Regions from separate parts of the Streptomyces sp. NPDC127117 genome, predicted to be linked through region 4. Evidence: riboswitches for the same ligand, from Rfam matches in the RefSeq annotation. Region 4 holds a riboswitch; each other region holds the start of a gene.
The links. Region 4 has a riboswitch for cobalamin ahead of ACFVH0_RS25020 (ABC transporter substrate-binding protein). Riboswitches for the same ligand answer to the same signal wherever they lie in the genome.

Region 1 (2,193 bases), on a different contig from region 4:
TTCGCGCAGCCGGGGCGGCCGATACAGGCACCCACCCCGGTCCAGGGGGAGTCGGGTCCGACGATGAGGCCGGTGGCCCCCAGCTCGTCCAGCAGCCCCGCCGCCCGTCGCCGCTCCACCCCCGGTACGACGACCCCGCGCCACGGAGTCAGCCGCAGTTCACCACGTCCCCGGTGCCGGGCCGTGTCGGTCAGCGACCGCCACTGCGCCCCGTCGATCCGACCCAGGGGGATTCCGACGGACAGCGCCGCCCCGTCGTGCGGACCGGTGACCACGCCGGGGGCGGGGCCGTCCGAGCCGCGCGGGCAGTCGCGGTCCTCGGTGGCGGCGGTGCCGGGATCCTCCTCCCGCAACCGCCGTACGACCTCGTCGAGAAGGGAGCCGGAGCCGCCGGGCAGGTCCGACACCCGCCAGGCGCCGGTGCCCGACGCCCGCTCCAGGAAGATCTCCGCCGCCAGGAGGGCGGCCCGCGGCGCCTGCGCACCGGGTATCCGCACCACGGTCCGGGCCGTGCCGATCCGCAGCAGCGCCGCTCCGCCGTCCTGCGCCAGCAGCGTCACATCGCCGCCCAGCGCGTCCACATCGCCACGGCCGTCGTCGAGCACGAACAGGAACCTGCCCGAGAGCCCGGCCGTCCGCGCGCCCGCGCACAGCAGCGAGTCCAGCGTCCGGAGCCACGGTCCGACGTCCGCCGCCCCGCTGTCGTCGAGCCCCGAGAGCGGCGACGCCACGATGTTGCGTATCCGCTCGTGGCGGGCGGAGGGCAGCAGTCCCGCCTCGCCCAGCCGGCCGGCCAGTTCGCCACCGCAGTCGGGGCTCAGCCCGCGCAACTGCACATTGCCTCGCGAAGTGAGATGCAACTCACCATCGCCCAGTCCCTCCGCCACCGCACCCAGGGCATCCGCCTGCGCCGCGGTCAGCAGACCACCGGGCACCCGGACACGGGCCAGCGCGCCGTCGTCCGCCCGGTGCAGCCGCAGTGTGCCGGGGCAGGCGTCACCGCGGTCCCGGGCAGACGCGTCTTCGGGCAGCGAAGGCGAAGTGGCAGGTGGGGGCATGGCGGCGAGCATACCGACCATCCGAGCAGAACCGTATGTCCTCCATCGGTTGACCGGCCCTTACTATGCCTAGTGACGGGCCATCCGGCACGTCGTCGCCACAGACGGCGACAGGGGAGGAAGTCCGGTGAGATTCCGGCACGGTCCCGCCACTGTGAGCCCGGCCCCGGCCGGGCGAGTCAGGAACTCCCTTCCCCGGCCCTCGACTCCGTCGAGCAGGGGAGACTCCATTCCGACACCGCCCGGGGCGTGGACACCCCGAGGAAGGCCCGACGCCGCATGATCCTGCTCCTGTCGACGTCCGACACCGACCTGCTCAGCGCCCGCGCCTCGGACGGCCCGGTCTCCTGCCGCTACGCCAACCCCTCCCGGCTCCCGCTCCAGGACCTCCCGCAGCTCCTCGACGGCGTCGACCTGGTCGTCGTACGGCTCCTCGGTGGCGTACGCGCCTGGCAGGACGGCCTCGACCAAGTCCTCGCCACCGGGCGCCCCGTCGTCGTCCTCACCGGCGAACAGGCCCCCGACGCCCAGCTGATGGCCGCCTCCACGGTCCCCATCGGCATCGCCGCCGAGGCCCACGCCTACCTGGCCCACGGCGGCCCCGCCAACCTGGACCAGCTTGCCCGCTTCCTCTCCGACACCGTCCTGCTCACCGGCCACGGATTCGCACCGCCCGCCCCGGCACCCTCCTGGGGCCCGCTGGAGCGCACCGCCCGCCGCACCGACGGCCCGGTCGTCGCCGTGCTCTACTACCGCGCCCACCACATGAGCGGCAACACCGCGTTCGTGGACGCCCTGTGCCGTGCCGTCGAGGACGCCGGCGCCCGCGCGCTGCCGCTGTACGTCGCCTCGCTGCGCACCCCCGAGCCCGAACTGATCGAGGCGCTGCGCGCCGCCGACGCGATCGTGACCACCGTCCTCGCCGCGGGCGGCACCCGGCCGGCCGAGGCATCGGCGGGCGGTGACGACGAGTCCTGGGACGCGGGCGTCCTCAGCGGCCTCGACGTCCCCATCCTCCAGGCGCTCTGCCTCACCGGATCGCGCACCGACTGGGAGGGCAACGACGAGGGCGTCTCCCCGCTCGACGCCGCCAGCCAGATCGCGGTCCCCGAGTTCGACGGCCGCCTGATCACCG
Region 2 (2,193 bases), on a different contig from region 4:
AGGATCAGCTGGGCGTAGGCGGCGGGGCCGTTCTGTCCGGCCCACTCCGTGGAGTTCTTCTTCAGCCAGTCGACGGCTGAGGCCGCCTTGTCCTGGTGGCCGGACGCGGAGAGCGCGACGACCGCGTCCGCGGTGTTGCCGAAGTCGGGCTGCGGGGTGGTGTCGGTGGCACCGGGCATCGGCGCCAGGTTCAGGTGACCGGTGCCGGCGAGGGCGCCGGTGAGGTAGTGGGCGCCGTTCTGGGCGGCCTGCTCGGGAGTGAGTCCGGAACCGGGCCGGCAGGTGGGCGCCTTGCCCGCGGCGTTGTTCCCGACGGCCAGGGCCTTGCCCATCGTGCCGAGCACGGCGGCCGCGGTGGCGTCCGCGTTCGCGGCGAGCCCGCCCTTCTTGTCGGGCTGGTAGGCGAAGGCGCCGCCGTCCTTGCCGCCGCATGGGATGGCGAGGGCGAGCAGCGGGTCGTAGGGGGTCTTGCCGCCGGGGGTCGTGATGTCGGCGAGCCGCTGCCCCTGACGGGCGAGGGCGCCGATCACCAGGGAGGTGGAGTTGGCGTCACTGGGCGCGCCCGCGGTGTAGCCCCAGCCGCCGTCCTCGTTCTGTACGGACTTCAGCCAGCGCACCGAGTTGTTCACGGTCTCGCGGTGCCCGCCGACCTCGACCAGCGCCTGGGCGGCGGCCGCGGTGGCATTGGTGTCCCGCACCGTCTTGGCGTCGCACGGCTTGGCGGCATCGGGCCGGTACGCGGCGTAGGAGCCGTCGGCGCACTGCTGGCCGATCAGCCAGTCCACCGACTTCGCGGCCGGGGTGACCCCTTCGAGCCGTTGGGCGAGGAAGGCCAGTGACTGCCGCCACACACCGTCGTAGGTGGGGTCCTTCGTGCCGTACAGCCCGGACGGCAGCGCGACGGACGGCGAGGGCGACGGGGACGGCGCTGCCACCGCGACCGGCGCAGCGGCCGCGCAGAGCACGGCGGCGGTGGCGGCGAGCGTTGCTGCGCTGCGACGTACGGTCATGGCGGGCGGGGCCTCTCCTGCGGGGTGAACCGGGCACAGGCACGCTCAGGCACCAGGCTCCGGCTCCGTATACCTCGACGGTGCCGACCACCGGGGGATCCGGTGGTGCGAGCCGGTCACGACCGCGGACAGGGCATTCCGACTCACCGCCTGCGAAGACGGTTCACGGCTGCGTGGTCAGTGCCGGATTCGCACCGGCTTCCCCCTGAACGGGCATGATGACGACCCGCACACTCTACCGGGCGGCGCCGGCCGAGTTCCGGGCCGGGAGAAGCGCCCCCGGTCACACCGGGAGGTACGCGCCACCACTCACGTACGCGCCACCACACACCCCGCCACCACACACCCCGCCACCACGCACACCGCGACATACGGCACGCACACCGCGACGCATGCCACTCGTCACTGACACCGCGACGTAGATCACCTGCCACCTCACACCGCGACGTAGGTCACCTGTCACTGACACCGCGACGTATGCCACTCGTCACTGACACCGCGACGTACGTCACCTGCCACTCACACCGCGACGTACGTCACCGGCTCGCTCCCCGGCACCGCCTCCGCGCGCCCGAGCTTCACCAGCCGCCGCAGATGCGCCTCCGCCTCCGAGACGGCTATGTTCCGGGAGCCGTGCGGGATCTGCTCCCACGGCCGGTTCCACTCCATCCGCTCGGCCAGCTCCCACGGCGTCAGTGGCTCCGCCAGCAGCCCGAGCAGCCCGGTCAGCCGCTCCTCGTGGTGCCCGAGAAGCTCCCGTACGCGCCCCGCCGCATCGGTGAAGGCGTACTGATGGGCGGGCAGCACCTCGGCGGCCCCGAGCCTGCCGATCCGCTCCAGCGAGTCGAGGTAGTCGCCGAGGGGGTCGGTGACCGTGGCGTCGTCCGGGTCCTCGTACAGCCCGATGTGCGGGCTGATCCCCGGCAGCAGATGGTCCCCCGAGAAGAGCCGTCCCCGCCCCGGCAGATTGCCCGGGTGCTCCTCCTCCAGGTGCAGGCAGACATGCCCGGGCGTATGCCCCGGCGTCCAGATCGCCCGCAGCCTGCGCCCCGCCAGGTCGAGCAGCTCACCGGGCACGATCTCCCGGTCCGGAAGCGCGGCCCGCAGCCCCGGCAGCGTCCGCATCCTGCCCCCGCCGGCCGCGGCGGCCCGCAACGGCGCGAGGTGCTCCTCGGGCGCACCG
Region 3 (2,193 bases), on a different contig from region 4:
CGATGTCCGCGGTCTCCACGGCCCGGCCCGTCTCCCCGTTGAGCACCGGGCGGTGCTCGATCCGGCCGCCGTACGCGAGGGTTCCGCCGAGCCGTACGCCGAGTGCGCCCGCGAACGACGCCTCCACCGGGCCCGCGTTGGGGCTCGGGTGCTTGGCGGCATCGGCCCGCCAGGCGTGGACCGCTCCCCGCGGCCGCCCCCCGGCGGCGACGGCCAGCAGGGCCGTGAGCCGGGCGCCGGGCCAGCCGGCGAGGTCGTCGAGGCGGGCCGAGGCCCAGCCGTAGCGCAGATGCCGGGGCGAGCGGTGCCCGACCATGGCGTCCAGGGTGTTGGCGGCCCGGAATCCGGCCAGCCCGGGAACCCCGGCCAGCGCACCCCACACCAGCGCGCCGACCACGGCGTCCGAGGTGTTCTCCGCCACGGACTCCACCACGGCGCGGGCGATCTGCGGCCCGTCCAGGGAGTGCGGGTCGCGGCCGCACAGATGCGGCAGCCGCTCGCGGGCCAGGTCGATGTCACCGGCGGCCAGGGCGCCGCCGATGGCCCGCGCCTCACGCCCCAGGGACGTGCCGCCGACGACGGACCAGGTGGCGGCGGCGGTCAGTGCCACGGAGGCGGCGGGGCTGCGACGCACGGCACGGCCGATCAGCGCGGCACCGCCCGCGGCGCCTCCGGCGCAGACCAGGGTGTGCAGCGCGCCCCAGCCGCGGTGATCGCGCCACAGCCGGCGCTCGACGCCCGCCGCGGCCCGCCCGAAGGCGGCGACCGGGTGCCCCCTGCGGGGGTCACCGAGCAGCAGATCGCCGATCAGACCGGCCGTGGCGCCGTACGCGAAGATGCGGTCGGCTCGCACGGTTCAGCCGGCCGTCGCGCCTCGGCGGACCTTCGTACAGGCGGCTCTCGTCGAGAGCGCCGAAACAGCGGACGCACGGCAGCCAGGCATGGCGATATGTCCTCACTCAGGGTCCGCGCCCTGGTTCGACGTGACCGGCGACGAGAGTCTCCTGGCTTCCGGATCCGCGGTTCCCCCGGCCTTCCAGCCCGCTCGCGCGAGCCGTGACTTCCGGTGTTGGGGGACCGCTCCCCGGTGACAGTGGCGGGACCGCGCCGGATTCGCACCGGCTTCCTCTGCTGTCGCCGTAATTGGCTCCGGCAGTCCACCACGCCCCGCGAACGCCCGTCAACCTGCCGTTGACCTGCGACGGCGCAGTGTGCTGATACCCACATCGGGCCGGACACCTGTGGTGTCCGGCCCGACGGAGGAGCGTGCGCGGGAGCGGCTCGGACCGCCCCCTGATTGTGGGTCGCTGATTGTGGGTCGCTCTCAGGCGACGATCAGATAGATCCCGTACGCGACGGCCGCCGCGCACAGCCCGAAGCAGACGTACGCGCCGGCGCGGGCCAGCAGCAGCGAGCCGCCGGAGCCGCCCTGCGCCGCCGGTTCCGGCTGCTTGGAGAGGCCGACGATGCCCAGGGTGAAGAGGCCCACCAGCGCGACGGTGACAACGAGGGAGACGCCGAATACGGAGCCGAGGGCTGCCCAGTCGATGTTCATGCTGATTCCTTAGACGGCCGGCCTGTCGGCCGGCTCAGACGGTGGCGGGTCGCGCCGGGTCCTGGGTGGTTCCGGCCGGGGCCGGAATGGTGGTCGTGAGGTTCTGGGCCGGCGCCGCGGCCATGGTGGGCGGCGGGCTGACGGCGGCGATGGCCGCGGTGACGACGCCCGCGGGCTCGACCCCGCCGTCCTGGGGCGCGACATCGTCGTGGCCGACCGGCTTGCGGCGCGACACCAGCCAGATCGCACCGGAGCCCGCGACCAGCAGCGCCGCGACGACGACGACACCCCAGGTGCCCTGCTTGGTGAGGAGCTCCGCGCCCGCGCCGACCAGTCCGGCGGCCGGCAGGGTCAGACCCCAGGCGACGAACATCCGGGTGGCGGTGGACCAGCGGACCACACCGCCCTGCCGGCCGAGGCCCGCGCCCATCACGGCGCCGGAGCAGGACTGGGTGGTGGAGAGGGAGAAGCCGAGGTGCGAGGAGGCCAGGATGACCGTCGCGGCGCTGGTCTGGGCGGCGAAGCCCTGCGGCGGCTTGAGGTCGGTGAGGCCGCTGCCCATGGTGCGGATGATGCGCCAGCCGCCCAGGTAGGTGCCGAGCGCGATGGCCGTACCGGCGGCGACGATGACCCAGACC
Region 4 (2,193 bases):
GCCGTTGGACCGTGCAGGTCGCCCTCGACCTGGGCGTTCCTGTCTCCGGCATCGCCGAGGCCGTCTTCGCCCGCTCCGTCTCCGGGCACGCCGCCCTCCGTGATGCCTCACGCCACCTCGCCGGACCGACCGCCCGCAAGCTCGGTGAGGACGAGGCGGCGGCATTCGCCGACCAGGTCGAGCAGGCACTGTATGCCTCGAAGATCGTCGCCTATACCCAGGGCTTCCACGAGATCGCGGCCGGCAGCGAGCAATACGACTGGGACATCGACCTCGGGAAGGTCGCCGCGATCTGGCGCGGCGGATGCATCATCCGGGCCGCGTTCCTCGACAGGATCACCAGCGCCTACGAGGCTCAGCCCCGGATGCCGAGCCTCCTCTCCGACAAGAGCTTCGCCGAAGAGATCGCCGCCGCGCAGAACGACTGGCGCACCGTGATCGCCACCGCCACTGCCCAGGGCGTCCCCACCCCCGCCTTCGCCGCCACCCTCGCCTACTACGACTCCCTGCGCGCCGAGCGCCTCCCCGCCGCCCTCACCCAAGGCCAGCGCGACTACTTCGGCGCACACACCTACCACCGCACCGACCGCGACGGCACCTTCCACACCCTCTGGGGCGGCGACAAAACCGAAGTCGAAAGCTGACCCACACCCGCGGCTTCACTTCGGCCGCGGGAACAACGGGCGAGCCTGCGGGTCCGGGCAGCACCCCGTCCGCGGCGCGGGTCGTCGTCGCGGACATCGGCGTCCGGGGCCGCCGAAGGCCGGCAGCGCACGGGGCATGGCCTGCCGGAATAAGCGGTCTGACAGAATGAGTTCCGAAAACTCAGGCGACGCGCGTCAGGAAACCGGTGTGAATCCGGTACGGTCCCGCCACTGTGACCGGGCTGCGACAGCCCGGAAGCCAGATACTGGCCGCGCCGCCTTCTCGTACGACCCAGGGGACGAGGACATCCCCCGGAAAGGCTCGGCCATGCCCCCGATACGCCGTGTACCCCTCGCGCTCATACCACTGCTTCTGCTGCCGCTCACCGGCTGCGGAACCGACGGCGAGGGCAGGGCAGAGGCCGCACCGGCCGCCGACGGTTTCCCCTACACCGTCACCAACTGCGGTACGAGGACGACCTTCGACGCCCCGCCGGAGCGGGTCGTCACCATGAACCAGCACGTCACCGAGATCATGCTGGCCCTCGGGCTCCAGGACCGGCTTGCCGGGACCGCCTACCTGGACGACAGCATCCTGCCGGAGTACCGGTCCGCGTACGAAAAGACCAAGGTGCTCGCGAAGGAGTACCCCTCCAAGGAGGTGCTTCTCGGCGCCAACCCCGACTTCGTCTACGGCGGGTACAGCAGCGCCTTCGACAAGGCCAAGGGCCAGGACCGGGCGGGGCTCCAGAAGGACGGCATCAACACCCGGCTGAACATCGAGAACTGCACCAAGGGCAAGGTCGGCATCGATCAGCTCGCCACCGAGATCACCCAAGTCGCCAGGGTCTTCGGCGTACCGGAGCGCGGCAAGAAGCTGATCGCCGAGGAACGACAGAAGATCACGAAGGTCGAGACGGCGCTCAAGGGCTCCGCACATCCCTCGGTGTTCGTGTACGACTCCGGGGAAAGCTCCGCGTTCACGGCGGGCGGCAAGGGCGTCGGCAACGAGATCGTCCGGCTCGCCGGGGGCCGGAACGTCTTCGCGGACCTCGACGCCACCTTCGGCGACGTGTCCTGGGAACAGGTCATCAAGCGCAAGCCCGAGGTGGTCGTGATCTACGACTACGGAGGCACCACGGTCGAGGCCAAGAAGAAGCGGCTGCTGAACGACCCGGCACTCGCGGACGTGCCGGCGATCAAGAACGAGAAGTTCGCGGTACTCCCGCTGTCCTCGGCCGTGCTCGGTGTCCGGGTCGCCGACGCCGTACAGGACCTGGCCGGGCAGCTGCACCCCGGCACTCCGTGAGCGCGGGGTCCGCCCGCACCGGCCCGGAGTCCGTCCTCCGCTCGACCCCCGTCGTGATCGGCGCCCTCACGGTGCTGCTGCTCGCGGCGGCGGTGGCCGGTCTGGTGCTCGGCCCGGTACGGATTCCGCCGGGCGAGGTATTGAGGACGGTCCTGGGCGGTGAACGCTCCGGTGCGTTCCCGACGATCGTGTGGGAGGTACGGCTGCCCAGGGTGCTGCTCGGGGCCGTCGTCGGCGCCG

Region 1: linked by a shared signal. The riboswitch ahead of cobN (cobaltochelatase subunit CobN) and the one ahead of ACFVH0_RS25020 (ABC transporter substrate-binding protein) in region 4 are both predicted to bind cobalamin.
Region 2: linked by a shared signal. The riboswitch ahead of ACFVH0_RS04650 (prenyltransferase/squalene oxidase repeat-containing protein) and the one ahead of ACFVH0_RS25020 (ABC transporter substrate-binding protein) in region 4 are both predicted to bind cobalamin.
Region 3: linked by a shared signal. The riboswitch ahead of ACFVH0_RS23010 (cobalamin biosynthesis protein) and the one ahead of ACFVH0_RS25020 (ABC transporter substrate-binding protein) in region 4 are both predicted to bind cobalamin.

Annotation. Positions count from the first base shown of each region.
Region 1 is NZ_JBHXTM010000013.1:146,990-149,182, reverse strand. Features, by position in the region: gene cobG (precorrin-3B synthase) at 1-1,070, opposite strand, end outside; cobalamin riboswitch at 1,118-1,267, shown strand; gene cobN (cobaltochelatase subunit CobN) at 1,338-2,193, shown strand, end outside.
Region 2 is NZ_JBHXTM010000003.1:251,328-253,520, forward strand. Features, by position in the region: gene ACFVH0_RS04650 (prenyltransferase/squalene oxidase repeat-containing protein) at 1-1,010, opposite strand, end outside; cobalamin riboswitch at 1,120-1,255, opposite strand; gene ACFVH0_RS04655 (MBL fold metallo-hydrolase) at 1,530-2,193, opposite strand, start outside.
Region 3 is NZ_JBHXTM010000026.1:61,654-63,846, forward strand. Features, by position in the region: gene ACFVH0_RS23010 (cobalamin biosynthesis protein) at 1-853, opposite strand, end outside; cobalamin riboswitch at 998-1,130, opposite strand; gene ACFVH0_RS23015 (hypothetical protein) at 1,325-1,555, opposite strand; gene ACFVH0_RS23020 (anion permease) at 1,590-2,193, opposite strand, start outside.
Region 4 is NZ_JBHXTM010000030.1:28,362-30,554, reverse strand. Features, by position in the region: gene gndA (NADP-dependent phosphogluconate dehydrogenase) at 1-644, shown strand, start outside; cobalamin riboswitch at 811-934, shown strand; gene ACFVH0_RS25020 (ABC transporter substrate-binding protein) at 973-1,953, shown strand; gene ACFVH0_RS25015 (FecCD family ABC transporter permease) at 1,950-2,193, shown strand, end outside.